One region of the Sporosarcina sp. Y1011 genome, then DNA from elsewhere that is predicted to be linked to it. Evidence: riboswitches for the same ligand, from Rfam matches in the RefSeq annotation. Region 1 holds a riboswitch; each other region holds the start of a gene.
The links. A riboswitch is a leader RNA that binds a small molecule or an ion and turns the genes downstream of it on or off. The one in region 1 is predicted to bind thiamine pyrophosphate.
Positions count from the first base shown of each region.

Region 2: it holds a riboswitch for thiamine pyrophosphate, as region 1 does, so the genes downstream of both, tenA (thiaminase II) here and thiT (energy-coupled thiamine transporter ThiT) in region 1, are expected to answer to the same signal.
Region 3: it holds a riboswitch for thiamine pyrophosphate, as region 1 does, so the genes downstream of both, AC25Y5_RS00200 (acetylornithine deacetylase) here and thiT (energy-coupled thiamine transporter ThiT) in region 1, are expected to answer to the same signal.

Region 1 is NZ_JBYHFP010000017.1:39,883-50,152, forward strand. It holds gene AC25Y5_RS15320 (amidase family protein) at 84-1,535, shown strand; gene AC25Y5_RS15325 (DEAD/DEAH box helicase) at 1,613-2,755, shown strand; gene map (type I methionyl aminopeptidase) at 2,819-3,565, opposite strand; gene AC25Y5_RS15335 (hypothetical protein) at 3,672-3,788, opposite strand; gene AC25Y5_RS15340 (magnetosome magnetite crystal formation protein family) at 3,853-4,194, opposite strand; TPP riboswitch at 4,302-4,404, shown strand; gene thiT (energy-coupled thiamine transporter ThiT) at 4,489-5,046, shown strand; gene AC25Y5_RS15350 (tryptophan-rich sensory protein) at 5,085-5,816, opposite strand; gene AC25Y5_RS15355 (M3 family oligoendopeptidase) at 5,978-7,780, shown strand; gene AC25Y5_RS15360 (GNAT family N-acetyltransferase) at 7,788-8,333, shown strand; gene AC25Y5_RS15365 (beta-class carbonic anhydrase) at 8,438-9,013, opposite strand; gene AC25Y5_RS15370 (hypothetical protein) at 9,094-9,234, opposite strand; gene AC25Y5_RS15375 (aminopeptidase) at 9,343-10,270, opposite strand, start outside.
Region 2 is NZ_JBYHFP010000001.1:207,736-218,005, reverse strand. It holds gene brnQ (branched-chain amino acid transport system II carrier protein) at 1-312, opposite strand, end outside; gene AC25Y5_RS01110 (AAA family ATPase) at 673-3,750, opposite strand; gene AC25Y5_RS01105 (exonuclease SbcCD subunit D) at 3,747-4,907, opposite strand; TPP riboswitch at 5,056-5,159, shown strand; gene tenA (thiaminase II) at 5,266-5,958, shown strand; gene AC25Y5_RS01095 (ABC transporter ATP-binding protein) at 5,945-6,694, shown strand; gene AC25Y5_RS01090 (ABC transporter permease) at 6,691-7,431, shown strand; gene AC25Y5_RS01085 (ABC transporter substrate-binding protein) at 7,428-8,402, shown strand; gene AC25Y5_RS01080 (metal ABC transporter substrate-binding protein) at 8,451-9,386, opposite strand; gene AC25Y5_RS01075 (metal ABC transporter permease) at 9,413-10,270, opposite strand, start outside.
Region 3 is NZ_JBYHFP010000001.1:36,353-46,622, reverse strand. It holds gene AC25Y5_RS00205 (LLM class flavin-dependent oxidoreductase) at 1-959, shown strand, start outside; gene AC25Y5_RS00200 (acetylornithine deacetylase) at 1,077-2,354, opposite strand; TPP riboswitch at 2,562-2,664, opposite strand; gene AC25Y5_RS00195 (hypothetical protein) at 2,708-3,028, opposite strand; gene AC25Y5_RS00190 (NADP-dependent oxidoreductase) at 3,293-4,321, shown strand; partial or broken gene AC25Y5_RS00185 (IS3 family transposase) at 4,784-4,939, shown strand; gene AC25Y5_RS00180 (PH domain-containing protein) at 5,276-5,653, opposite strand; gene AC25Y5_RS00175 (ferritin) at 5,837-6,346, shown strand; gene AC25Y5_RS00170 (DUF485 domain-containing protein) at 6,843-7,175, shown strand; gene AC25Y5_RS00165 (solute symporter family protein) at 7,191-8,741, shown strand; gene AC25Y5_RS00160 (DUF294 nucleotidyltransferase-like domain-containing protein) at 8,823-10,270, shown strand, end outside.

The DNA of each region.
Region 1 (10,270 bases):
GCATTTTTATGTGACATTGTTTTATCATTAGGGAATTGAGGTAAACTTAGAATAAAAGCTATAGATGGGCGGGTAGACATACGATGTTAGACGATAAATTGAAAAAACTTCAAAAAGATTGGTTAGATGAAGCAACAATTACTGCTATGCAGGAAAAGATGAGCAGTGGAGATCTGTCATCGGAAGAACTTACATACATGTATATTGATACAATTTCAAATAGGAATAGAAATATAAATGCAATACTGGAATTGAACTTGGAAGCTGTTCAGATTGCAAAGGCACTTGATGTAGAAAGGCTTGAAATAGGACCGCGATCACTTCTCCACGGCATTCCGGTTCTTTTGAAAGACAATATGGGAACAAAGGATAGAATGCATACTAGTTGTGGATCTCTTGCATTCAAAGATTTCTATGCCGCTGATGATGCATTTTTAGTGAAGAAATTACGTGCGGCGGGAGCGGTTATTTTAGGAAAGACGAATATGACAGAATGGGCGAACTTTATGTCTGACCGGATGACGAATGGTTGGAGCTCGCGTGGGGGACAAGTGAATAATCCCTATGGTTTATTCGATGTCGGGGGATCGAGTTCGGGTGCAGGTGCAGCTATTGCGGCGAATATGGGGACTGTGGCAATCGGCACGGAGACAACAGGGTCAATCCTCAACCCATCAGCCCAGAACTCGCTTGTCGGTCTCAAACCAACTGTTGGTGCGATTAGCCGAACTGGGGTGATACCACTATCCAATACGCAAGATACACCAGGACCAATGGCGAGGACTGTAAGAGACGTGGCTATTACATTTAGTCTGCTAATCGGTTCAGACCAGGAAGACTCTGCAACTGCTGGCGCATCCAGTTTAGACGAAGTCGATTGGATGTCTATCCTCGATACCAGGGCGCTAGAAGGTGTCCGACTTGGCGTTGCCCGTTCAATCTTTGAACGGGAAGCATCGACAGAACGTTTGTCTTTATTTGACATGGCACTCAGTAAACTTGAAGAAGCAGGCGCTGTGATTATCGATTCTATCGACTTGGGTACAATGGAAAATGACCTTGGCTACAACGTACTTCTTTACGAGTTTAAGGCATCTCTGAACGCTTATCTGGGAGGAACACCAGCGACAAACTCGATTCGCACACTGGCAGACATCATCCGTTTCAACAATGAACACGCAGATGAGACATTGAAATTCGGTCAAGTAATGTTGGAGAAGGTTGAGCGGACAAGCGGGACACTAACGGAACGTGCTTATATCGAGGCGCTTCTTCGTAATCGTCATCTAGCGGGTGACATTGCACTTGGAAAAGTGTTTGACGAGCACGATATTCAAGCGCTGGTTTTTCCGCAAGATCATGGATGCAGTTTCGGAGCGGCAGCAGGCTTTCCGTCCATTACGGTCCCTGCGGATTATACAGAAGTAGGCGAGCCATTCGGTTTAACATTTTCAGGTAAAGCATTTACTGAACCGGAGCTTATAGGTTTTGCTTATGCATTCGAACAGTTAGTCAACGCAAGACGAAAACCTTAAACAGTTTTGTCAGAAATAGAGTCTCCAAGGGCGTCTTATGATAAACTGAAGAGATTAGAGTGAAAGTAGGGATAATGATGTCCTTCTTAGAGAATTTTGACGATATGATTAAAGAAAAATGGAAATTTGAATATGAAATGCCCATCCAGGAAAAAATGATTCCAGAAATGATTGCAGGCAAAGATATCGTGGCAGAATCACCGACTGGTTCGGGTAAGACACTTGCATTTGTACTACCGCTTCTACAATTGGTCGATGGCGATAAAAAACAGACACAGGCATTGATTATTACACCTTCTCAGGAGCTGTCGATGCAAATCGTCAACGTCATCAGAGAATGGGTGACAGGGACGGGTATTACTGTGACACAATTAATTGGCGGGGCTAATATGCAGCGTCAGATTGAACAGTTGAAGAAAAAACCGACAATCGTTGTTGGAACACCCGGTCGTTTGGCTGAACTCATTAAAGTGAAAAAATTAAAAATGCACGATATTCGTCACATCGTTCTCGACGAAGGCGATCAGCTGCTAGCGCGTGATCATCGCGTTATCGTGAAAAGTATGATTGAGGCGGCAAATCCGGAAAGACAAGTTGTTGCCGTATCTGCAACAATAACAGATGAAATTGAAATTGTTGCTAGCAAGTTTATGAATAATCCAATTCGCATCCAAGTTGGCCCGGAAGAAATGCCGAAGTCAGGTACCGTCGTCCATTCATTTGTGAAGACAGATGCACGGGACAAAACGGATGTATTGCGTGGGATTTCTTATTTGAAGGGAATTCGTGCTCTTGCATTTATTAACAATGTGGATCAGCTTCGCATGAAAGAAATGAAGCTCAAGTATAACGAAGCACCAATAGCAGTCCTTCATTCAGAAATGACGAAATTTGAGAGACAGCAAACATTGGAAAGTTTCCGTAAAGGTGAATTACAGATTTTAATAGCAACAGATTTGGCTGCACGAGGACTGGACATCGATGGGTTGACGCATGTTATCCATGTAGATGTGCCTCACACAGTTGAACAGTACTTGCACCGCTCTGGTAGAACAGGACGTGCAGGCGGAGATGGAGAAGTATTGACGCTATTATCATATGCGGAAGAACGTGATTACCGCAAGCTGACAAAAGGTATTAAAACGGTTCAAAAAGTATGGTATAAAGGCCACCTTGCAGAAGGCAATTCGAAAACAATTGGACTTCCCAAAAAGAAATGAAAAAAAGGCTGTCCCCGTCAACCCAACTACATTGGATTGACGGGGAACAGCCCTTTTTTGTTATTAGAGTTGTGTCAGTATAATTGGTTCACCTTTTGTAACGATAATCGTATGCTCGATTTGTGCAACGAGCGACTTGTCAGGTGTGATGAAGGTCCATCCGTCCCCAGACTCGATGATATGCTCTGCTTTTTCAGAGATAAAGGGCTCAACCGCTAGAACCATCCCTTCTTTCAGAAGTGTCTTATCCCAAGCATCATAATAGTTGAGCACGTGGGATGGTTCTTCGTGCAATGCTTTCCCGATGCCGTGGCCAGTCAAGTTCTTGATGACTTTCAAGCCGTGTTCTTTTGCTTCGCGTTCAACCGCTTTTCCAATTTGGTTTAAACTGGAACCGGCTTTGACCTTCGTCATTGCACGCTCAAATGCACTTTTAGCTACATCACATAATTGCTGTTTCTTTTCATCAGGCGTACCGACGACAAATGAAATACCAGTATCAGCGAAGTATCCATTATATGAACCGGAGACATCGATGTTAACGAGATCTCCATCCTCTATAATGCGGGAACCTGGCATGCCATGCGCAACTTCACTGTTGACGCTAATGCATGTATTTCCAGGGAAGTCATATTCTGCAATCGGTCCTGAAATTGCGCCTTTCTCTTTGAAGAGACGTCCGCCTATGTCATCAATTTCTTTTGTTGTTTTACCGGGGATTGTCGCTTCTTTCATCACGTCTCTGATTTCGGCTACAATTTTGCCGATTTTTTTTAAAGCTTCAATTTCCTCTACCGTTTTTGCAATCATTATTTCCAAGTCCTTTCTACCGTGCATTCTTTTCTATATCATACTATATCATAATAAACAGAACAAAAAAGTCTACAAACCAGAAAAATGTTTGTAGACCATCTTATTATCTTCTTGGTTTTAATGTACCTGATGTTTTTTTATTTGACATGGCTTTTTTCACAACCGGGTAGATAATGGGCGCCCATTTCATAGCGGTTTTTAAAAGTTTTCCAATTTTCATAAATAATCACTCCTAGTGAAAGCATATGTTTATCATTTTCCCGAAATAGAGGTTTAGTAAACATTCATCTCAATACCTTAACACCTTGAAAAACATTCCATACTAGAATGGCCATAAGCAGTAGTCCATAGATAAGCATGAATAAGAATGGCGTAAGTTGCCAAAATCCGAAGTTTGTGCTCGGCATTCCATTGATACTCTCCGTAAAGGAAAACATTGAAAAAGAAAATATGACAATTGTAGCAATAAGGAGGATGACAGGAACAAGGTGTGAAACTAAAGAACGTTTTGCATGGGATTTCACTTCTCGATCATCTGTAACAAAATAAACAATGATGGGAAGAAGCAAAGGGGAGAAGAAGACACTAAAATAGCATAGAGCAGCTAATAGTTTACTGTTTGTCATGTAGATTCCTCCGTTCAACTTTTACTATATAGGAAAATCACTATGTTTGTTAATCATCTTGCTTATAGGATTACCCTCCTATACAATGAAATAGACATTTGAATAACTTTAACCACAAGGGGTGCCTGTTTTGGCTGAGATTGGACATGAAGTTCTGACCCTTAGAACCTGTAAGATTATTCTTGCGTAGGAATGTGGATGGAAACTGACATATTTGATGTCCCATTCTATCCGGGATGTCTTTTTTTTTATGCCCACATCCTACGCTACAACTAGGTAGGAGGAGAATTTGAGATGGATAGGAAAAGACTTCAATTATTACTTGAGGTTGCTATTTTAGGAGCAATTTCTTTTGTTCTAGATAAAATCGGATTTTCAATGCCTCAAGGCGGATCGGTTACGTTGTCAATGCTACCGGTAGTTGTTATGGCATTCCGTTGGGGAATTGCAGGGGGTATGCTTACAGGTTTTGTAAGTGGACTGCTGCAGTTGGTAACAGGGGGCTATGTATTAAACCCTGTTCAAGCGGCGCTCGATTATTTCGTGGCTTATGCCGTTGTGGGTCTGGCAGGCGTAACACTAGCTTGGCTGTTAAGTAGTAAAACGAAAGGTAAGAAAGGTTCAGTGGTTGCCGCAATCGTCATTGGGACAATCATAGGGGGGCTTCTCCGATACCTGATTCACTTCATCGGTGGCATTGTGTTCTTTGCTTCCTATGCGCCTGAAGGACAGCCTGTCTGGTTATATTCTCTTGTTTATAACGCTTCCTATATGATCCCTGCAATAATATTGACGGCAATCGTTGCGTCCATATTATTTACTACAGCACCCCGGCTACTTGAGCCTAAATAAGAAACCGCCGTCCTTCCTTATGGAAGAATGGCGGTTTCTTATTTGGTTGCAAGCGATTTTCTGTTGATGACCATGAAGCCGATAATGGTGGCTGCAAGAAACAGAGCTGCGGTAGTAACAAATAACTCATTTATACCATTTTTTACAGCGATACCGATAAATGCCCAAACAAAGACGAGAGCTAGAGAAATATCTGCATAATGGTATAGGTAATGAAGAGCAATTGCAGTAGCAATGGTCAAGTAAATGACGGTCCATAATGGGGTACTTAATCCCAATCCACTCCACTCATGCAAAGTGAGGACATAACTGATATTTGTAATTGCTGCGACAAAAGTCCATCCGAGATAGACTGCAATTGGAACCCTACCGAAAAAGGAATTATCTTTTTTGGAGTAGGTAAAATAAATGGACAATAGCGCTAACAGAAGTCCTAATATGATAACAATCGTCCATTTAAAATAACCGAAATGCCAAAGTAGGATCCAAGCGATATTAAATAGGCAGCTGATTACAAAAAAAACTGCTCTACGGTTGAACAATGCATGTTCAACGTTTGCCTTATTCCGTATGAAGCCATATAACCAGAAAGCCAGTAGCATATATATAACTGCCCATATTGAAAAGACATAATCAGCCGGTGTAAATAATACCGGTAAACTATTTGAGATTTCACCAGTTGTTTTTCCATTGATAGGTAATATATTTGCAGTTGCGTTGACAACAATAACTGCAATGAGTGAAAGTACCATGAGTAGTATTCTAAACATATTTAAATCCCCCTACTGAATAGTATACAGAGGAAAGCTGGACCCTGCGAAGGAAAGTATGAACCTTCCGTCACAATTGCATAATTTCGCATACCGAAGATTCATGTTATAATTAGATGGTGTTTTTAGAAGATTTAGAATGAAGTGAAGGGGGAATTAATATGGCGCTTAAAAAATATTCGGAAGTCTGGGATCTTGACGTTTTCTTCAAAGGTGGAAGTGAATCAAACGAATTGCGGACACACTTAGATGGTGTAAAGGAGAAAATCAGTTCGTTAGAAGAAACAGCTTCAAAATTTCCAGTTCCCCAGTCTGCAACCGATTCACAAGCCGTTGCAAATCTTATTGAATCACTGGTTGACGCAGCACTTAATATGTCGCAGGCAGGCGCTGTCATTGGCTGTTTTCTAGCGGCTGACACGACTGATAAAAAAGCATTGCAACTGCAAGGGGAAACGGCTTCACTAGGGGCACGCTTCTCAACAGTCTGGCTTATCATTCAACAAACACTTGCTAAAGCTGATGAAGATACATGGAATGGGCTTATGGTATCAGATGAATTAAAAGAATTTGCATTCGTACTGAATGAATGGCGCAAAGAAGTGGAATTGAAATTGTCCGAAGAAGAAGAAAGTATTATCACTTCTTTGAGTGTAGATGGTTATCATGGGTGGGGCCAATTGTATGATATGTTGGTCGGTGATATTAAGATAAAAATTGAACTTGACGGAGAAGAAAAAGAACTTTCTGTAGGGCAGGCGAATAATCTAAGTTCACATGCAGATGCATCCATACGAAAACATTCATTTGAAGCATTGGAAGAAGCATGGCAAGGAAAAGAAGACTTTTTTGCATCTGCCTTAAATCATATCGCAGGATTTAGACTGGAAGTATACAAGAAACGCGGCTGGGATTCCGTATTGAAAGAACCCCTGCTCCGCAATCGAATGAGTGAAGAGACGCTGGATGCAATGTGGGGAGCAATTGGCGAAAATAAAGCACCTTTCGTGGAATACTTGAACGCCAAAGCGAGAATGCTAGGTACTGATAAGATGAACTGGTATGACATGGATGCACCGGTTACAACATCTACAAAGAAGATGACCTATCAGGAAGGAGCAGAATTCATATTAAAACACTTTGGCGAATTCGGTCCGGAACTTGAATCATTCTCACGAATTGCGTTTGAAGAGAGTTGGATAGAGGCGGAAGACCGACCAAATAAACGACCGGGTGGATTCTGTACAGGTATGCCGATGTCAGAGCAATCACGTATCTTTATGACTTATAGTGGAACAATGTCGAATATTGCGACGCTTGCACATGAACTTGGTCATGCATTCCATTCTTATGCGTTGCGTCCTGTCCATTGGATGAATCGACAGTATGCAATGGGAGTGGCCGAAACGGCTTCAACATTTGCGGAAATGATTGTTGCGGATGCTGCAGTTAAAGCGGCTGAAACTAAAGATGAAAAGATCGCTTTGTTAGAAGATAAAATTCAGCGAAGCGTTGCATTCTTTATGAATATCCATTCTAGATTCCTCTTTGAAACAAGGTTCTATGAAGAACGGAAAAATGGAAATGTTCCTGCTGCAAGGTTGAATGAGTTAATGGCAGAAGCGCAGAAAGAAGCTTATGGAGATGCCCTTGACACGGTACACCCACATTTCTGGGCCTCGAAACTCCATTTCTATATTACAGGAGTACAGTTCTACAATTTTCCGTATACGTTTGGTTATTTGTTCTCCTTGAGCATTTATGCAAAAGCTCTGGAAGTTGGAAAAGGATTTGAACAGAAATATATAGCGCTTTTACAGGATACTGCAATTATGAGTGTTGAAGATCTGGCGATGAAACATCTTGGAGAAGATATTTCAAAACAAGCGTTTTGGGAAAAAGGTGTAACATTGTGTATTAAAGATGTTGAGGAGTTCTTGGAACTTACTTCGGTAAAAGGGTGAATATGAATTGATTTTGCTTGAAGGGCAAACCTGTTACTTACGGATATTGACTGAAGATGATGCTTTTATATTTACAGAGTTACTTAGCGCTAATAGAGAATACTGGTCCATTTTTGAACCGCGGCACGAAAGCAGTTATTTTACTGTTGCTGTTCAAAGGGATAAAATCAGAGAGGCGATTTATCAGATGAGGGACCGCAGAGAATACAACTTCGGCATCTTTAATTCGACAACGAGTCAACTGATTGGACATATCTCGCTTTATGGTATTAAAAGACTTCCTTTCTCCAGTGGTTTTGTTGGATATTCAATTGATGAATATTCAACAGGCAGAGGGATAGGCACAGAGGCTGTTCGACTAGTCACTGCTTTTGCTATCGAAAAAGTTGCATTGCATCGGGTCGAAGCATATGTATCGCCGCGCAATAGCGGATCGATAAAAGTGCTAGAGAGGTCCGGATACTATCAGGAAGGTTTGCTGCGTAAACTTCTTTACATCAATGGTGTCTGGGAAGATCATTACATCTACGCGATAATTGAAGATGATTTTTGAAAGGGTAAGACCGCTTTGCGGAAACTTACTTCTAAAATTAAAAGCCGATTCCTTTGAAATAGGAATCGGCTTTTGTCTATTTCCCGGGAAATAGGTCGAAAATATTATTGTTCCGCGTTGAATTTATAACCATCTATAATGATGTCAAGTTTCCCAGTGTCAGGATGTACAACTAGTCCATGTATGGCAACTTTTTTATCCATAAGGGGATGGTTCCGAACCGCATCGACACTCATCTTAACGCTATCGGTCACATCTCCAAAACCGTGTAGCCACTCTTCCATATTAACGCCCGAATATCTAAGGGTTTTAAATATGTTTTTATCAATACCACGATCGACCATTTTCTCTATGATATTAGTTGTATCGACTGCACTCATTCCGCAATCATGATGGCCAACAATGTAAACCTCATCCGCGTGCAGATTATAAACTGCTACAAGGAGGCTCCTCATAATACCGCCGAAAGGGTGTGTGACAACTGCTCCGGCGCTTTTAATAATTTTGGCATCGCCGTTTTTCATATTCATTGCTTTAGGCAATAATTCAGTTAATCTTGTATCCATGCATGTTAATATTACAATTCGTTTGTCGGGAAATTTTGTTGTTGCGTATTGTTCGTATTGCTTTTCATTAACAAACGTTTCATTGAACTCAATTATTTCCGATAGAATTGTCATTGTATTCTCCCATTTCTATTAGTTTTTACTTAGTATAAATGAAAGTATGTAAAAAGAAAAGAGTTGCCGACTGGCAACTCTTAGAACTTCGTTTCTGGTTTTGGATCAATTGTTGTAGAATCAGCGGATATCATAGACGTAGAAAGATAGTGCATTGTAAACAAGCATGCTATAGCCATGACAATTGCAAAACCGATAACTGTAGTGAACATTAAGCCCATATATATGACCCCTCTCTAAATTGATAATTTGATACTGTCCTTAGTATACAGTAAAAACCCATTTAAATTAAGAGGTTCATTAAATGTTTTTAGTAATTGTGACGTTTTTTAGAAAGCCCAGTTGCCTTTACGGAACACAGCTTCACTTGTTCCGTCATTAAAAATTCCATCAATATCCATCTCGTTGGAACCAATCATGAAGTCGACATGAGTAATGCTTTGGTTTAAACCATTTTTTTCGAGATCTTCACGTGACATCGTTTTGCCTCCCTCGATACAAAATGCATATGCACTGCCAAGGGCAAAGTGGTTAGATGCATTTTCGTCGAACAGTGTATTATGGAAGAGTAGACCTGATTGCGAAATCGGTGATGCATGAGGAACGAGTGCCACCTCACCTAGATGTTTCGCGCCTTCATCGGTATCGATCAAGCGTTGCAATACGTCTTCACCTTGCTCAGCTGAAACAGCTGTTACACGTCCGTCTTTAAATGTGATTTTAAAGTTATCGATAATGTTTCCACCGTAGCTTAATGGCTTTGTGCTAGATACATAACCATTAACACCTGTTTTTAAAGGAACAGTAAATACTTCTTCTGTTGGCATATTCGCCATGAAAGTATGACCTTTTTCATTGACACTACCCGCTCCGCACCACAAGTGCCCTTCAGGTAATTCAACTAACAAGTCCGTGCCGGAAGATTTGTAATGGAGTTTTCGGAAACGCTTACCATTCAGATAGTCAACTTTGGCATGTAAGTTAGTATCGTGGGTGATCCACTCTTGTATCGGATCTTCCTTGTCTGTACGTACTGCTTTAAAAATGGCTGTCCATAGTGCTGGAACCTGCTCTTCTTCAGAAAGTTCGGGGAATACTTTTGAGGCCCATGCTTTTGAAGGAGCTGCAATTACAGTCCAGCTGATTTTATCGGATTGTACATATTGACGATATTTGTCGAGTGCTTGTCCAGTGGCTTTTTGGGAATCGCCTATGCGCGACGACTCAATCCCTTTCAATAAGTCAGGGCTTTGCGAA
Region 2 (10,270 bases), on a different contig from region 1:
ACCAGTACGTGGAGCTGCGAAGAGCGGACCAATTGTTAAATAGAGAAGTGATGTGAAAATAATAGCATAAACTGGATGAATCCGACTTGCTAGTTGTTGTAGATTTTGGCTTCCTGAGAAGCCCATCGCTAGGATACCGAGAAATGGAAGCCCAACGCCAGTAATCAAAAACCCGATTACAGCCGGCCACATGTTCGTTCCAGCGTATTGTCCAAGCTGTGCTGGGAAAATAAGGTTCCCTGCTCCGAAAAATAGTGCGAATAGCATCAAGCCAATGGCAAGATACGATGAAAATGATAACTGCTTTTGCATAATTCTAGTTCCCCCTCGATGTTAGCGTCCATTTTATGTATGCAATATATTGCTAAAATAATAATACGCTTATTTCTTCCTAAATGCAATATATCACTTTAAGTTAATTAAAGATACCTGTTGTAGCTCATAACAGCAACAGGTATCTTTTTACAACTCTAAATATTCCCTATTATCCTTAAAAACGTCATCAGTCTACCCTTTTCTGGAACCCTTATTCAACTTTAGTCCGAGATCTAAATTAACTCATGTAGCAATCTCGAAAATGCGCAACGCCCTGACAAATAACGATTTCGTCCGAAGCATTAATTACAATCCTGATTCCGTAGAAAGTTAACTTCACCTAAGCTACTCAATGGGTTACTTAATCAAAAACTTTGCTTGACTATGCCCTTCTTTCGACTTTTTCACTTCAAGAATCGCAGGGAATGCCGCTTTCAGTTCTTCAACGTGAGAAATGACACCAATCATGCGCCCTGACTTTTGCAGGTCAATTAGCGTATCAATTGCTTTGTTCAGTGACTCTTCATCAAGTGAACCGAATCCTTCATCAATGAACATCGTATCGATTGAAACCGATCCTTGGAAGCTTTGAATGACATCCGCCATACCTAATGCCAAACAGAGAGATGCATTGAACTTTTCACCGCCTGACAGTGTCTTCACATCCCGCGTTTGCCCTGTATAAGCATCGTAAACGTCAAGACCTAGCCCACTTTGCCTGCCTCTCACTTCCTGCCTATCACTTCTGATTAAGGCAAATTGGCCATTCGACATTTCTTTCAACCGTTCATTCGCAGATTGAATGATTCGTTCCAAGTATTCAATTTGAATATAGCGTTCGAATGATAGCTTCAATCCGTTCTGACCTCTAACAACATCGTAAAGGTCAGTAATTTTTCCGTATATCCGCTCAAGTTCAATCACTTTTGCAGACGATTCCACAAGTTTCGCTTTCAAACCAAATGCAATCTTTTCATATTCTGATGATGCATTGTAATCAGTAAGGGCTGATTCATAGCCATTTTTTAATTCAGTCACTTTTATTTCCAGGGTAGCTAGATCCGTCATTTCTTTTCCTTCAAGCATCAATCGTAACTCTGCTACAGTTTCGCGCAAAGTATGAAGCCGCTGTTTAAACTCCACAACTTGTTCCTTCAATGAATTACGGTCTGCTTCAGTCATTTTTGACTCACGATAAGCCTGTTCAGTCGAAAACGCCGATTTTTGTAAAACTTCTTTGAATCTATTTTCGGCATGGTTTCTCTTCTCTTCTATTTCCTCTAAAGATTTTACTGCATGAATTTCAGAGGATTTTGCCGTTGTCAGTTGCTGTATTGCTTCTTCACGTACTTTCTGCACCGTTTCCCAAGCACGGTCCAACTCCGATTTACTCTTTTCTGTTTCGAGAATCCGCTGCTGTAAAAGAGAATGTATGCGGACGTCTTCCGGGATTGTCTGTACTGTCGATTGCAAAACAGCTAATTGAGTATTGTAAGAAGATTGCTGTTGAAACAATGTAAGTTCCATCTCAGATTTAGTTGTCACGAATCGCTTGGCAATTATTTCTTGCTTTTTTGCTTTCTCTTTTAGTTCAACAAGTAGTTTCCTTTCATTACGAAGAACAGCTACTTCTCTTTCTAAATTTACTTTGGACTCATGCAGATTATTTTCATCTACTTCTATTGTAAGCCGTTTCATTTCTAATTCTATGCCATTTCCCTGTTCGACTGTATTTTGATAGGTGATTGTCGTATTTCGAAATTGCCCCTCGACTTCTGTTAGCCGAGCTTTTTTCGACTCAAGCTGTTCCCTTGATACGACCACTTCAATTGTTTTATGCGATTTGACGGGATGATTTTCGCTTCCACACACCGGGCACGATTCCCCGTCTATAAGTGACTCCGCCAACATCGCTGCCTGGTTATCCAACCACAGTTGTTCCACTGCATCATATTCCGATTTACAAGTCTTATAATTCGTTTCTTGGACGCTCTTTTCTTTATCCAATACATTCACCCGATTTTGCATAGCGATGAATTCATCCAGCACTTTACATTTTTCATTCACTTCATTTAGTTGATCAATACGTTCATCATACATAACAAGCCTTTTTTCAAAGTTATCGATTTCTAGTGTTAAACTGTCAAGCTTACCATTTTCTTCTTCTGTTTTCGCAACCAATGCAGCGAGCTCTTTTTCTAAACGAATGTTTTCTTTTTTCAGTACATCTAAAGCCTCTTCTTTAGCCGCTAAACTTGCAACTGCCGGAAGATAGTCATTTAATCGAGTCAAGTTTTCAGCCAGTTTTTCACGTTGCACTTTTCTTCCTTCTTCAACATGAAATTGGTGTTTAGCATCTTCCATCTTTTCTGTTGCAACCTGCACTGCTTGCTTGGCTAACTGAAAGTCATTTGATTTGGTTACAGCTTCCGCTTTCAATGAGAGAAACTGCATCTCGATTTCACCAATGGATACAGCCCGTTCCGCATCGACTATCTGTTGCTCTTTACGCTCCATAATTGGCAATTGTTCTTCTAACCCATTTAAATTCGTCACTTTTTGCTGCAGTTCAACGAAGCGGTCATTCATGCTTTTCGCAGCGTGATACATTTCTTGCATTTTAGTATGCTTCAAATAGGCGTCATCATAGCTTTTTTTAACGATAACTGTATTTTCTTGATAAAATGTGAGTTCCTCCTCCAATCCTAGTACGACTTGGTTCACGTTATAATATTCATTTGCCAAGACAGTAAAAACTGAGGATTCCCGTTCCGGCAGTAAGGATGTTATTTGACCAATATGCCCTTCGCTTAATTGTATTTCTTTGGTAAGCGTCGCCTGTGCACCGTCTTTCTGCCCTTTCAACTGCTCCACAATTTCACGGTACTGATCCGTCTTGAATATTTTGCGCATAATTGTTTCTTTGTTTTCTGTATCAGATGTTAGAAATTTTCGGAACTCTCCTTGCGGCAACATAACAATCTGACTAAATTGTGCCTGTGTGAAACCTATCAGTTCTTCCGCCTTTTTGTTGATTTCAGAAACGATTTGCCTGTCAACCAGTGGTATTTCCCCGTTTTCCGTAAGTTCATAAAACTCGCTCCGTGCAGTCGTTTCAGATTTGTTTCCTTGTTTTATATAGGGGATTTGCCGCATGATACGGTATGTTCTTTTATGTATCTGAAACGTCAACTCGACTGCCGTCTGAACTGTATCGTCAGCAAAGTCGCTACGCATCGCTCGGATATCCGTCCGGTCTTCTCCACTCGCCTGGCCGTACAATGCAAAACAAATACCATCGAATATCGTCGTTTTTCCCGCCCCGGTGGCACCCGAAATGACGAATAGCCGATTGTCTTTCAATTCCCTGAAATCGACTGTTTCCGTCCCTTTATACGGACCGAACGCTGTCATCGTCAATTGAATAGGTCTCAAAGTCCCGTCCCCTCCTTCTGCATAACTTCATGGAGAACTTGCGCAAACAATTCTTCCGTTTCCGCGTCTGCTGCCTCGCCTTTCATTTCTTCGTAAAATGCTTTAAATAATGCTAAATCATCGTGTTTACCATGTTCCGTCCTCTCTTGTTCGTCCACTCCATTCGCAGTCAGCTTGACCATTTTACGCTCAACATGCATCGCATTCGGATAGACTGAACGAACTTTTTCCATTGGAAATAAAACCGGCGTTTCATCCAGCAATTTCACGAAAACATAATCCTTACTTATAGGATGCAATAAGATATCTTCCATCGTACCTTCGACCGTCCGCATATCATGTTCCGGTTTCAACTCACGTTTTTCAATAATGGTGTGTCCATCAGCGTCCATATCGACAATGAAAAAACCTTTTTTATGATGTTCTTCTGAAATCGAATATTTCATCGGCGAACCTGCAAAACGGACTGACTCATTCAATACATAATGCGCCTGATGCAAATGACCAAGTGCCGTGTAATGGAACGGTTCAAAAAGATGTGCCGATACGTATTCCGCACCGCCAATCGCGAGTGGCCGTTCCGAATCACTTGTGTTGTCTTCGCTTTCTCCATGAGGTGTTACAAACGCATGTCCAACAAAAACGTGTCGCGCACTATTTGACATCTGGGGGCGAATCCCTTCTATCACTTTTTTCATCGCGTCATTATGATTCGCAATCGTTTCATCTCCATGTATATGTTTCACGACGGAAGGATCTGCAAATGGAACCAGGTGAAAATGGACTTCGCCGAATTCATCCGTCAAAACGACCGGCTCAATAACTTTCGTCAGTTGACCGGCTATATGATAACCGTTTGCCCGCATCAATCCGCTGCCAAAATGGAGACGCCCAGGACTATCATGGTTACCGCTAATAGCGAGGACCGGCGTCCCTAGTTCTATGGTGATTCGTTCGAGCAAGTCATCGAGCAACGCAACGGCTTCTGTTGGCGGTACTGCCCGGTCATACAAATCCCCTGCGATGACGACCGCATCGGGTTTCTCCTCTATGATTGCCTCTATAAATTGGTCAAGAACATACCGTTGTCCGTCTGTCATGTAAATGCCTTGAACAAGCTTACCTAAATGCCAGTCTGCAGTATGGAAAAACTTCACTGTCATTTCCCCTTTCAATGATCTTTTCTACTACTTTACAGGACAAACCGAGAAAAATGAAACATGCATTCCTTTTTTCAATTCCAAGATTAAGGTTGACCTCCCAATTTTTCTATGCTTATATTAGAGATGAATCCAATTTCATAAGATCCACCGCTAGGGGTGCTCTAACAGAGCTGAGAGAGGCATGTGTCTTGACCCTTATAACTTGAACTGGTTAATACCAGCGTAAGGAAGAGGTGCTGACACAATATTTCTGCCAGTCTGTTTTTGCAGATACAATTGACAGTCTACAACCCACTTCTTTTTCAAGGAGTGGGTTTTTGGTTGGCTATCAATTTTAGGGAGTGTTGGAGAGATGAAGTTTACTGACCGCTTACTGGAAAAAATAACACCAATTTGGAGACAGAATCACAGCCATCCGTTCGTTCAAGGGATTGGCAATGGTACCCTAGACCCCGATAAATTTAGATTCTACATGGTACAAGATTATTTATATTTGATTGATTATGCAAAAGTTTTTGCAATTGGGGCTGTAAAAGCCGACGACTTGGAAACAATGGGCAAGTTCGCTACGCTACTTGATGGCACACTGAATACAGAAATGGTACTACATCGTAGTTATGCGCTCCGGTTCGGTATTTCTGAACATGAACTAGAAAACGCAAAGCCCTCTCCTATCGTGCTTGCCTATACGCACTACATGTTACATGTCAGCCAAAACGGTACTGTCGCCGAAGTTATGGCTGCACTTCTTCCATGCGCGTGGAGTTACTGGGAAATAGGTAAAGAGCTAAATGCGATTCCAAGCGCAGCTGAACATCCGTTATACGGTGATTGGATACGCATGTATTCGTCCGAAGATTTCGGCGATCTCGCAATCTGGTGTATCGATTTGATGAATAAATCTGCAGAAGGAAAACCTGAACATGAACTATTAAAGCTCGAAGAAATCTTCCTTAATACAACTCGCTATGAATATATGTTTTGGGATATGGCCAACACGAAACAGATGTGGCCCGGGGTTGAAAACTCTAATGTTATCGTTTGACAATGTATCATTCGCCTATCATTCAAGCAACAACATACTGGAAAATCTATCATTTAATGTACTTCCCGGTGAATTCATTTCAATAATCGGGGTTAGTGGTTCCGGTAAAAGTACCATCTTCCGACTTGTAACAGGATTAGATGAACCTACTTCTGGCACCATTTCACTCGATGGGGTTCAAAACAACCGCCGCCTTGGTAGCGTCGGTTATATGCCGCAGCAGGATTTGCTTCTGCCTTGGCGCACGATTTTAGAAAATGCATGTCTCCCACTTGAACTAAAAGGGATGAAACAGCAGTCTGCAAATAATCAGGTATTACCGTTATTAAAGGAGTTCGGTCTTGGCGGTACAGAAAAAAAATATCCGGCGGAACTTTCTGGCGGGATGAAACAGCGAGTCGCTTTTTTGCGCGCTGTCCTTTCCGGAAATTCCCTTCTCCTGCTGGATGAACCATTTTCTGCATTAGATGCGATAACTAAGTTATCAATGCAAGAGTGGCTAATTGATCAATGGAAGATACATCAATTTACTGTATTATTCATTACACATGACGTTGAAGAAGCGCTATTTTTATCAGACCGTATTTTCCTGTTAAGAAATGAGCCGGTTACTACATTCGAAGAAATCAGCGTTCCACTTGAAAGGCCTAGAACAAGAAGTGATTTACATCGAACGGATTTGCTTGAGCTAAAGGAACAATTGCTAAATACGCTACGTAGTGAGGTAATGCAATGAAAAACATTACCTCACTTCTTATTATTGCGTTATTCGGTAGCATCTGGGAGCTAGGTGCAAGACTTTACGATAAACCATTCATCTTGCCTTCTCCTATTCAAATTTTAATCCGTTTTTGGGAGCTAAAAGAAATACTGTTGTTAAAGCACTTACCGATGACTTTACTAACAATTATCATCGGACTAGTCATTTCAATTATTTCAGGAGTTGCAATCGCCGTTTGGATGTCTTCCAGTCCCAGAGTTCGAAAAGCGCTCTATCCGATTTTAATAGCTTCACAAATGATTCCTATTATTGCACTTGCACCTATTTTTGTCCTCTGGTTCGGATACACAATTTGGAGTAAAGTCGCAGTTACAGTACTCATCACCTTTTTCCCGATTACTGTAAATACATACGACGGGCTATCTTCTGGAAGTAAAGAAATACGCGAGCTTTTTTTAACAATGGGCGCAAAAAAACAGGATATTTTCTTGAAATATTCTGTTCCCACTGCCCTACCCCACTTCTTTTCAGGATTGAAGATTGCCGTTACATTGAGTGTGATTGGCGCAGCAATCGGGGAATGGCTCGGGGCGCAGGCTGGTCTTGGATACTTTAGTCGCCGAATGATGACTCAGTTCGATGGTGCAGCTGTATTTGCACCTATTCTTGTACTGACCCTCGTTGGAATTACATTTTTCATGGGAATCACATTCATTGAAAATCGACTGTTAAAATGGAGGACTAAAAATTGAGGAAAATCATATTATCCCTATCATGCATCGCACTTATTTTACTGCTGAGCGCTTGTAATGTAGAAAAAGACAATAAAGTTAGCATCATGCTCGACTGGTATCCAAATGCAGTTCACAGTTTCTTGTATGTCGCACAGGAAAAAGGCTATTTTAAAGAAGAAGGAATTGAAGTTGATATTCAATTTCCTGCAAATCCAACAGATCCCATTAATCTTGCAGCCGCTAGTAAAGTAACTATGGGAATCACCTATCAACCGGATGTCATTATTGCAAAATCCGAGCAGAACATAGATGTTAAATCGGTCGGAGCCCTAGTCCGATCTCCGCTTAATCATGTCGCATTTCTAAAAGAAACCGGGATTAAAACACCTAAAGATTTAGAGGGGAAGACAATTGGTTATACAGGGATTCCACTGAACGAAGCCATTCTCCAAACAATGATGGAAGCGGACGGAGCCGATTATAATAAAACGAAAATGGTTGACGTAGGATTTGAATTGAATTCATCACTCGTTTCGAAAAGTGCAGAAGCTGTAATTGGTGCATACATCAATCATGAAGTACCCCTGCTCGAATTTGAAGGTTACCCAACTGGTGTGATGGATCCTACAGATTACGGCGTACCTTCATTTTATGAACTTGTTGTCGTAACAAGTGATGATACATGGAAGAAAGATCAGAAGAACATTGAAGCATTTTGGCGAGCTTCCGCAAGAGCGTTTGATGATATTGAAAAAGATCCTGAAGCAGCACTATCAATTCTCTTGAAAAATCAGGATACAGCCAATTTCCCACTCGTAGAAGAGGTTGAAAAAGAATCTCTGTCAATTCTACTGCCCAAAATGAAAGCTCCTCATACATTTGGGGAACAAGATGAAGAAACATGGAAAGTAACTGCCAAATGGATGAAGGAATATGGATTATTAAAGAAAGATGTAAATCTTGAAGGTATTTTTATTAATCTAAAATGACAAAAGCGGCCTGAACTTTCCATTTGAAAGGTCAAGCCGCTTTGTAGTCTATTGGTCATTCAAACCATTAAAAATCATGTCCGTGTTCCATTTCAACATTTTTATATACGTATCGCCATCTTCACCTGGTTTCCCTAAGGAATCTGTAAATATTTTCCCTTTAATTGGCACATTAGTTTCGCGAGATACCATTTCCATGCTTCGGGGATCGACACTCGTTTCTAAAAATAAGCCCCGAGCATTTTCGCTTTTAATTGTAGAAATGATGTTTGTCAGCTGTTCAGGAGTTCCTTCATGATGTGAATTGATTTCCCAAATGTAAGCCGCACTAAAATCATACGCATCTGAGAAATACTTGAACGCACCTTCGCTAGTTACGAGTATACGGTGTTCTTTAGGAATTTCATTCATTTTTTGTATAATCTCTTCATGAAGGGCTTGAAGTTCAGCACTATAAGCATCCGCATTAGCATCATACTTAGCCGCATTATCTGGGTCTAATTTCTTCAATGCGTCACGGACATTCTCAGTGTACTTTATGCCATTTCGTACATCGAGCCAAGCATGGGGATCTTCTTCCCCTTTATGGTCCTCCGAATTAAGGAGCTTCGGCTTCACCCCTTCACTTACACGAAATACTGGCGCATCAACGCCCGACTTCCCGGCCGTCTCCATCAATTTCGTAAACCATGCATTTCCTTCTTCTAAATTTAGCCCATTATAAAAAACAACATCTGCATCTGTCGTTAGAACGACATCATCGGGAAGTGGATCATATTGGTGTGGGTCTGATCCAATCGGTGCAAGACTGTGAACCTCAACCAAGTCTCCTCCGACATTTTTCACAATATCGTAGATAATTGAATACGTAGTAACAATCTGCAGTTTTTCACCCTTCTCTTTTGTAGCGGTCGTTTCTTGGCCACATGCTGACAACAAGACTCCTACAATGATCATCGCAAACAGCGTAATACTTTTTTTCATAATCAAACTTTCCTTCCTATTTTGAATTACCATTTAAGAAACGGCTGATTTTTTTTATTTGTTCGAATAGCCCGCCACAATAGTCCTTGTTTCGGCGAAAATAGAAACGCTGTAATAAATAATGCAGTTGCTACGAGTACAATCGTTGCGCCAGAAGCGAGATTGTATGTAAAACTCAAATACAAACCGATGACCGCCGAAATCGTTCCACATATTGCTGATAAGATGATCATCGAGGACAACCTGTCTGTCAATAGATAGGCTGTCGAGGCAGGTGTAATGAGCATCGCAACTACTAAAATGATACCTACTGTCTGTAACGATGCTACAGTGACAAGTGTTAGTAAAACCATTAAAAAGTAATGAATCATTTTAATTGGAAGTCCATATGCTTGAGACATAACCGGGTCAAACGAGCTAACAAGCAATTCTTTATAAAATATAAACACACATAACAAAACGAAAATACCAACAACGAGTGTCATCCACATATCAGAAGGTCTGACCGCTAACACATTCCCAAAGAGGATATGGTACAAATCCGTGCTACTCTTCAGGAAAGTGATTAGAATTATCCCAGTGGCAAATGCAGCGGTAAACATGATCCCAATCGCAGAATCATTTTTCACTCGGCTATTTTGGTTGATAAATCCAATACCGATAGCCGTCAAAATACCTGTTATTACCGCTCCGATAAAGAAATTGATTCCCAACATAAATGAAATCGCAACTCCAGGCAACACAGCATGAGATATCGCATCCCCCATGAGGGCCATTCCTCTTAAAATGATAAAACAACCAATGACGCCACTAATGATACCAACCATCACAGATGTAATAAGCGCTTTTTGCAGAAAACCATATTGCATGACAGCTTCAAAGAA
Region 3 (10,270 bases), on a different contig from region 1:
TTCATGAAGTAATGGCGATTGGAAAGTTGACTGAAGAAGTCGGACTTGATATTTTTGGTGTCGGTGAGCATCATCGCTTGGATTATGCAATATCGGCTCCGCCAGTTGTTCTTGCAGCAGTGGCACAAAACACAAAGCGTATTAAATTGACGAGTGCAACGACTGTTTTGAGTACGGTCGACCCCGTTCGTCTATTCGAGGATTTTGCAACACTGGATTTGATTTCGAATGGCCGTGCTGAGATTATTACAGGTCGTGGTGCATTCGTAGAATCCTTTCCGTTATTCGGCCATGAATTAAACAATTATGACGAGCTCTTCGATGAAAATATTCGACTTCTCCAACAATTGAATGCGAATGAAATCGTCAGTTGGAATGGGTCATTCCGTTCGCCTCTAACTAATTCTATGATTGCCCCCCGGCCTGTTCAAGATAAACTGCCGATTTGGGTTGGTGTCGGTGGCACACCTGAAAGTGCAATACGAGCAGGCAAACTTGGAACTGGTTTAGCATTAGCCATACTTGGCGGCGACCCAATTCGTTTTAAGCCACTTGTTGATTTGTATCGTCAAGCAGGCAAAGATGCAGGGCATCTTGAAGAGGATCTAAAAATAGCTGTAACAGGACACACGTATATAGCAAAGACTTCACAACAAGCAAAAGACGATTTCTATCCCTACTATGCAAATTACTGGGGGTACGTGAACAAACAACGTGGAATGAGTACGAGAATTTCTCGTTCTGATTTCGACCATATGGCCAGTCCCGAAACCGGACTATTTGTTGGCAGCCCTCAGCAAATAGTCGAGAAGATTCTTCATCAACACGAATTATTTGGACACCAACGCTTCATTGCACAAATGGATATCGGAGGCTTGCCGTTTTCTTCAGTCGCAGCAAGTATTGAAATGTTAGCAACAGAAGTAGCTCCCATCGTTCGACGGGAAACCACTAGGTAAGGTTATCCTTTGATCATCTACCTCTTGAAACATACCAATCATTTGATGACGCATAAGAAATGACTTCACTTATTAAGCAACATATAATAGCATAATAGTATTAGATGAATGGGGAGACTACTTGCTCTCCATTCTTTTCAAATTGCACCACTTATTTATAAATATCATAAGCGTTTTTGTAAAAGCCATTAGTTCTTCAATGTTTATTTTTTCATCAACTGTATGGGCCTCTTCCAACTTCCCAGGACCATAAATAACTGTGGGAATCCCTGCTTCGCCTATCCATCCTGCATCTGTTACTGTTCTTGACATGCCGATGATTACGGGACTTTTTTCGGTGTGTTCATGACAGTATGCTAGAAGTTGAACGGCCGCATGCCCCTCATTCATTTCAAGTGCAGGGAATATTTCCCCGCGTTCTTCAATCATCGATTTTCCACCCCAGCGATAGTGAATGGGATTTTCTCTTAACCATGGATCAGCTTTTGCTACATGGTTCAAATGTTCCTCGATTTCATTTATCACAGATTGATAGGTTTCATTCGGATAAAAATGAACGGTGATCCAAAGCCGGCATTCATCCGCTACAAAAGCCGCGTGTCTTCCGCCTTCTATAACTGCAGGATTGATGGTGTTGCTACCAGGTACAAAACCTGGATATTGTTTTGTCACGGCCCAGTGACGCTCTAAGTCTTGTAGTCCGGCAATTACTTTCATCATCTTCTCAATAGCACTGGCCCCATTAACGTTTCCGCCCGCATTAAGCATACTCATCCTCATTGCATCATGGTAAACTTCCTTACTTTTAATCGTTATCCAGCCGGTTATTACTCCACCCTGGCCATGAATTTGACTATCGCTACTATCGACGACGATTGCAAAGTCTGCTGTATAGCCTTTTTCCATACACGAAAGTGTTCCAGCTTCTCCTGCTTCCTCCCCAATGACAGTCTGAATCTGCAAATCACCTTTAAGTTCCACACCTAGTTCGTTTAATAATTTTACGGCTAGTAAAGTCGCTGCCACTGCACCTTTCATATCGGACGTTCCTCGTCCATATGCATTTCCATCTTTAGTTGTCAGTTCAAAGACAGGCACAGTCCATTCTGTTTCATCCCCAACTTCCGCAACATCAATATGACCATTAATGAGTAAGCTGTTAAACAGAGCTCCATCTGTCCCTTTTTTTATGCCTACCACGTTTGGATCACCAGGGAACACATCCCAACTGGCTGTATCGAATTTTTCTTGTTTTAAAAACTCTTGAATATACTGCTGCACCTCGGCTGTATTTCTTGCAGGCGGGCTGACAGTCGGAAACTGAACTAGATCTGCAAGTAATTGCAATAGCTCCTCTTGACGTTCATCAACCAAGTTGCTAATACTATTTTCCATTTCAATCATCCATTCTTTATTTAATTTTTAGTAAAGTAAATCCGTACTGGATAGATTGCAATATTGAATTCGGTGCATTAACAGAGCTAATGCGCCGAAGCGTGTATGATGGGAAACCCCTAGTTCATTGAATTTGCGATGGAACAGAAAACAGCCGCCTTCCATAATCGGAAAGCGGCTGTTCTCTACGTAGTTACATTCATTTGATGTAGAGTTCAGTTGCTTCCCTACGCTAGAATGAACTAGATCAGGTTCGAAGGGTTTACATGCATGATGCGTCTCAGCCAAATTGGCTCCCCTAGCAGTCTTCTATTCAATTCGTGTTTTCTTTATGATTAAGCCAAGAACGAGGTTCATAATGCATCCGTTCGTTCTTCCCCTTCAGGAAGATATTGCGTTAATCCAATATTACGCAATACGTTCTTTATTTTCATTGTGTACCCTAACTGTTCATTAGATAAAAACGATGCTTTGGAAGCAATCTCCACAAGTTGCATAACTTCATTTTTCGCCCAATGACTATTTGGAATATCCGTAAATTTTGCGGCAGTCGTGACTTCTTTTTGTTTAACAGCTTGAACTTCCGCCTCGTTAGTTGCTAATACAACAGTAGCTGACGTTGGTAAAGCCACTATTAAGGTCAAAGCCAAAAAAAGTATGTGCTTTTTCTTCATGTTTATTTAAAGTCCTCCACTAGTTCATATTAATAACATAATAGTTATAGTTAACTATAATTATAACACTTTTGGATACTATTTTGGGGTTCCTCCACAGGTGTCTGCTGAGATTAAGACACCGGTGCCAACACCAAAGCAATTCGGGAAAATAGCAAATCAATGAAAATGAGACGCCAGGCTATAATCATTGACCTTGGTAACTCCTGAGTGTTAGGGTTTCTATTGCCAACAAATTCGGCAAACTACAAAGGAGGAATTGCAATGACACAATTGATACAACAGGAAATTCATCTAGCAAATCGGCCCACTGGAATGCCTACCAAAGAAGACTTTACCTTTGTAAAAAGTTCAGTTCCCTCACCAAAAGTAAATGAAATTTTAGTACGGACGCTTTATTTGTCTGTAGATCCATACATGCGTGGAAGAATGCAAGATGCCAAGTCATATATTGCTCCATTTGAATTGAATAAGGTCATTTCTGGGGGTGTCGTGGGTGAGGTGGTTGAATCCCTGTCGGACGCCTTCAAACAAGGTGATGTAATTACTGGAAATCTCAGTTGGGCTGAATATACCGTAGCCACTGCAAATGAAATTCGCAAAATAGACCCTAAGTTGGCGCCTATTTCAACACATTTAGGTATTCTCGGTTTGACAGGCTTAACTGCATATTTTGGATTGCTTGATATCGGAAAACCTAAAGAAGGTGAAACGGTCGTCGTTTCTGGTGCTGCCGGGGCTGTTGGTTCAGCAGTTGGACAAATCGCGAAAATCAACGGGGCAAAAGTAGTAGGTATTGCTGGTTCAGATGAAAAGATTGACTACTTATTGAATGTACTCGGCTTTGATGCAGCTGTGAATTATAAGAAAGAAAGTTTTTGGACAGACCTTAAAAATGCCGTTCCTGACGGAGTAGATGTCTATTTCGATAATGTCGGCGGGGACGTTTCAGACGCTGTTTTTACTATGCTAAATCGAAATGCCCGTATTCCATTATGCGGATCAATCTCTTCCTACAACGCAGAAGGAAAAGATGCTGGACCACGTATTCAATCGGCTATGATTAAGACGAGCGCTATGATGCAAGGCTTCACCCTAGGCGATTTTTCTACTGATTTTGAAAGAGGGTTTACTGACTTAGCTAAATGGCTACTGCAAGGTAAACTGAAATATGAAGAAACAATTGTTGAAGGATTTGAAAATACACCAGAGGCATTCCTTGGTTTATTTAAAGGAACGAATCTAGGTAAGCAACTTGTAAAAGTGGCTGATCCTAAATACGCGAAACTTTAATAGTTCATCTGAAATTGCTTGACCTGCAACACTTATATGCTATAAAAAAACTCCTCAAGCAACTACAATGTACCCTATAAGATAGACACTTTAAAAAAGTCTCTCTTATGAGGGTACTTTTATTTATAATGGAAATAACAACGATTATATGTTGACATAAAGAATCCCACCAACAACGCTTGGCGCTTGGGGATGCCTCCCGCAATAAGCCAGACAGAAGACCACTGTCAGTCTTATTGCTTCGGCTACCCCAGTAAGGCGCCTTCGCTGGAGATTACAAGGAAAACATAAGTCCAACAGCAGAACCTATGTCAAAGATATTATTTACTGATCAAGAACAAAGAATACTGAAGAAACATCCTTATGTAAAAGCTGTTAGTGAAAAGGGAATTACATATACAGATGAATTTAAGGCAATAGCTATTAGGGAAAATGAAGAAGAACGCTAGAAAGCTAGCTGAAGGTGCTTTCATCCACTCGGATCAAGGAGTTCACTATACCAGTCCCCAATTTCAAAAGCTTGTGAAGAAAATGGGTTTAGGTCAGTCAATGTCACGTCGTGGGAACTGTTGGGATAACGCTCCCCAAGAATCTTTCTTTGGTCACTTTAAAGATGATGACGCCTGCACAATACAGACATCATCTTCTTCTAGTTTCCTAAATATGTTGAATGTATGATTGTTACTCACTTCAGCTGATTGAAGTGGAGAGCGGCGACTCCAGCGGGAACAGCACGAGCCGAAGACCCCGCAGGAACGCAGTGACGAGGAGGCTGAGGCCGTGCCCGCGGAAAGCGTCCGCTCGGAACGGAAATCAGCGGTTAGTTAAATTCTTCGGTTCAACTTATATAAGGTTTTTTTAAAATGTCCTTTACAAAGGGTACAGTTTAAACTACATGAGGAGTTTTTTTATCAAGCACAAAATCAGGAACTAGGCACCTTAAATTGACCTAGTTCATTTCAAAACATATTCTGCTAGCACGCTTTGTACTTTATAAACATTCAAGGATTTATTGAATTTCTTTTGAATTGGTGCAGAACTTCCCGATAGCCAGATTTTCAGTTCCGCTTCAAGATCAAACGTTCCTGCAGTTTCAATTGAGAAATGTAAAACACTTTTATATGGAATAGAATGATATTCACTTTTCTTTCCTGTGACGCCCTGTTTGTCCACGAGAATTAGACGCTTATCCGTAAATATCAACAGATCTCTAATCAATTCATATGCATGCTCCACTTTTTCAGTTGGTGTAAGTAAATCCTTCATTTCCTTCTCTACTTTGCTTACATCAATTTCAGATGCATTCCCTATTATTCCATCAAAAATACTCATTTTTATTTCTCCTGTTTATCCTTAATCAGTATAATTCCGCATTTAATTTGTTCGTACACCTTCCCTCCACCAAAATCCCTACTACAACAAAACTCCGTTTTTTCAATCAAAATACGTGATTGAAAGGATAGATTAGGCTATGCTATAAGAAGGTATTTCCTAACATTAAAAGGAGTGATGGATATGATCAGTCAACGACTAGCAGAAGCACTCAATCAGCAAATGAACAATGAATTCGACGCCGCACAATCTTATATGGCAATGGCAGCTTATTGTGAACACACTAATTATAGTGGCTTTGCCAATTATTATCTTCAACAAGCCGAAGAAGAACGTTTTCACGGTATGAAGATTTACAACTATATGAATGACCGCGGGTTACATGCAAAATTCTCCGCAACGTCAGAGCCAAAAATTGAATTTGAATCAGTATTAGATACTTTCGAATCAGGTTTACAACAAGAAAAAGGGGTTACAAAGAACATTTATGAATTAACGGACCTAGCTTGGGAAGAAAAAGAACATGCTACGATTTCATTTTTGAGATGGTTCTTGGACGAGCAAGTTGAAGAGGAAGCAGCCTTCGATACACATATCGAGTACCTGAAACGCATCGGAGAAGATAAAAACGCGTTGTATATTTATGAAAAAGAACTTGGGCAACGTAAATTCACTGCAGAAACTGGAGAATAAGTTAGTCCTTTTTTAAAAATACCCATCATCTTCCTTGACGAAGATAATGGGTGTTTTTTTTAGATTTTCTTGATAAGCCTACGTTTCTTAACCCTCACCGTTCTCCTATCAATATGTTGAAAGGTCGCATAGTAGTCCTTTGACTCCCTGTATTTTACCTTCGCTAAGATTTTCTAGGTTAGCAACCAAATAGAAAGCAAATCAAGTTCGATCGGATTCATTATTCCAACAATTATATCGACAAATTTCTCTTCTTTCGGTAAGTTTTAATTTTTTTAATCGCAGAGATGTATCAGAAAATTCATTATTTAGAAAAAATAACTTGTACGTTGACAGAATATTTGGTAATGTGGACTTAGCCTCCTGTTAAACTATTCACATTTTACTAGTTTAACAACAACTTTTACATAATTTGAAAACGCTCTCATGTAAAAGGAGTTTACATTTCCAATGGCCGACAAGTTTTAAATACTTTTTAAAAAAAGGGGATGAAATCGTGAGTAAAAGTTCAAAAGATAACCCAGCGAGTGTGAAGTTGGATTATGAAAAAATTATCAATACACCTGAATTCAAAAATTTAGTAAAGCGAAAAAGAATATTTTCTACACCGTATATTATTTTCTTTTTTATTGCCTATTTTACACTGCCTCTTCTCACAGGATATACAAATATTCTTGAGAATCGTGCCATTGGTTGGATGACTTGGACATGGGTGTACTCACTAAGCATGTTCATCATGGTATGGGTATTTACATCAATCTACATGAATAAAGCGAAAAGTTTCGACTTGGACGTTGAAGATATTATAAAGAAAAATGTTGTGAATTAAAGGGGGTACTTACAAGTGGATGATATTATATCAATCGCAATTTTCGTTGCAGTAATTGGGCTTACACTGGGGATTACATACTGGGCGGCCAAACAAACGACAACTGCAAGTGATTTTTACACAGCTGGGGGATCATTAACCGGTTGGCAAAACGGAATGGCGATTGCTGGAGACTACCTGTCTGCTGCATCATTCCTAGGAATTGCAGGAGCAATCTCTTTAAATGGATTTGATGGTTTTTACTATAGTATTGGTTGGTTGACAGCTTATCTAGTAGTTTTGTTTCTAATTGCAGAGCCACTGCGTAATCTAGGGAAGTTTACTATGGCAGATATGATTGGTGCACGTTTTGGGGCAAGAAAAGTTCGTGGCGCCGCAGCATTAAATACAATTACGATTGTTTTATTTTATATGCTGGCTCAGCTTGTAGGTGCTGGTGCCCTGATAAAATTACTTCTAGGAATCGACTATTGGATTGCAGTTCTAATCGTTGGTGTAATGATGACAATCTATGTCCTATTCGGCGGTATGACTGCAACAAGTTGGGTTCAAATTATTAAAGCCATTTTACTTATGATAGGTACCATTGTTATTTCGTTCCTTGTCCTATTAAAATTCAACTTCAACTTTATCGGTATGTTTGACGCCATGAGAACAGCTACGCCACATGGTGAAGCCTTCTTACATTCCGGGATAATCTATAAAGACCCGATTGGTCTAATATCCGTCCTAATTGCACTGGTTTTAGGTACGGCTGGTTTGCCCCATATCTTAATGCGCTTCTTTACGGTAAAAGATGCGAAAACAGCTCGTTCTTCTGTAATTTATGCGGTTTGGATCATAGGTATATTCTATGTTCTAACAATTTTCCTCGGTTTCGGTGCAGCTAAGTTTGTTGGCGTAGATGCAATCATTGCCGAAAATGCTGCCGGAAACATGGCCGCACCAATGTTAGCGGGTGTTTTAGGGGGATCAGCACTTGAGTCATTCGTTGCAGCAGTTGCCTTCGCGACGATTCTAGCAGTTGTTGCCGGTCTTGTATTGTCAGGCGCATCAGCGATTGCACATGATATTTACGGAGAAATTATTAAAAAAGGTAAAGTTACAGAGAAACAACAAGTTAGAGCCGCAAGATACGCTGCAATTGCTGTTTCTGTTTTCTCTATCATTTTAGCGCTTGGTGCGGAAAAATTGAATGTCGCGTTCCTTGTTTCACTCGCATTCTGTATTGCCGCCTCTGCAAACGTTCCGACAATTCTATTCACTATCTATTGGAAAAGGTTTAATACGACAGGTGCAGTCGCTTCCATGTTAACCGGTTTGATTGTTGCACTTGTTCTGGTTGCAGTAAGTCCAAGTGTTATTAACCCTGTTGAAGGAGCCGCGTTCTTTGTTGGACAACCACTCTTCCCTTATGCGAACCCTGCAATTATTTCTGTTCCAGCAGGATTCTTAGCAGCAATTATTGGTACGCTCGTTTCATCTAAAAAACACGAAGCTGATGAAGTTTCTTATGCTGAAGTGAAGTTCAGAGCGGAAACAGGTTATAGAGAACTTGAGCGTTAATCAAGTAATAAAAAAATTCCTCCCTCTCTATTTTTAATTAGATGAGGGAGATTTTTCTATCAAAAGACGAAGGTGATGACAATGAATGATAAGCAGCGAACAAAAGCAATCTATGAGTTAGTACATGAGCAGCTATTATTTAAAGGATTATCCGACACGGCATTTAACGAACTAATGTCTGAATGCAAACTCACCTATTACCAAAAGGCTGGAAAGACGGACTACTTCAGAACCCCCCACGAAGGATTATTCCTTATCATAAAAGGCTCTGCAGAAATATTCATAATTGGTGATGATGAGACATCCTATGCTATTGAAGAAGTTCAGGAAGGTGAGATAATCGGTTTTTCAAACATCGCTTATTACCTAGGTGAGTCAAGTCGACCACTCGATTGGCATCATCTTGAAATGGTAGTACTGGAAGATTCCTATTGCTTACAGGTTCCTATTTCTGTCGTGAAGAAGAGAATAGATGATACAGACGTCCGTGATGCTATTTTGAAAAGTATGTCTATACGACTGGCAAATGTCTATGCTTCCTTAGGTGAGCAAATGAAGTTGTCAGATGAGTGGGGAGAAAGCGAGCCATACGTACGTCGTGTTGAGGACTTTATGAATTCTCCTGCCATTACCATTACTGAAGACACGGCATTAAGACAAATAGCGCGTAGTATGATTGATAACTCAATCAGTTCGATTCTAGTAGTTGATCAAAAAGAGCAATTAACAGGAATCATAACAGAAAAAGACCTAGTACAAAGAGTCCTTGCTCAAGGTTATAATAGTGAACCGAAAGCCATAGATATCATGACGAAAAAACCTCATACGATTTCCCGTCATGATTACTACTACGAGGTCCTGTCAGCATTCTATAAGTACGGGGTAAAGCACTTACCTGTCGTCGAAGGTAATCGACTGGTTGGCGTTGTTACACTATCAAATTTGATCACAAAACGGGATCGCGGATCGATGGGTATCTTAAAAACGATTGAAGCTTCTTCTATAGAAAGTTTGCCTGCTATTAAAAATGCAATTTATGATGTACTATCGAGTTTAATTAACGATGAAATTTCTACCATCCACTTGTTGGAGATAATTACAAAGTTATATGACCGACTCGCACGACACTGTGTGAAACTCGCTGTGCGGTGGATGGAGATACAAGGTAAAGGCACTCCACCCGTTCCATATGCGTGGTACCAGATGGGCAGTGGTGCCAGAGGAGAACAATTCATGTTGACGGATCAAGATCATTTCCTTGTTTATGCTAATCCAGATGAGAAGAACAAACAACAAGTAGATAATTATTTTTTACAGCTTGGAGATGCGATAGTTTGGCATATGGAGAATGCCGGTTATTCCAGATGTGATGGAAAAATGATGTCTAGTGAGTCACTATGGCGCGGTTCCATTTCCGATTGGCAGAAGAGACTTCGGAGTTGGGCGTTGAAGGCAACCGATGATGATATTTTACTAGGCTATAATTTTTTATCTTTTCGTTTTCTGATGGGAGATGCATCGTTAAATAA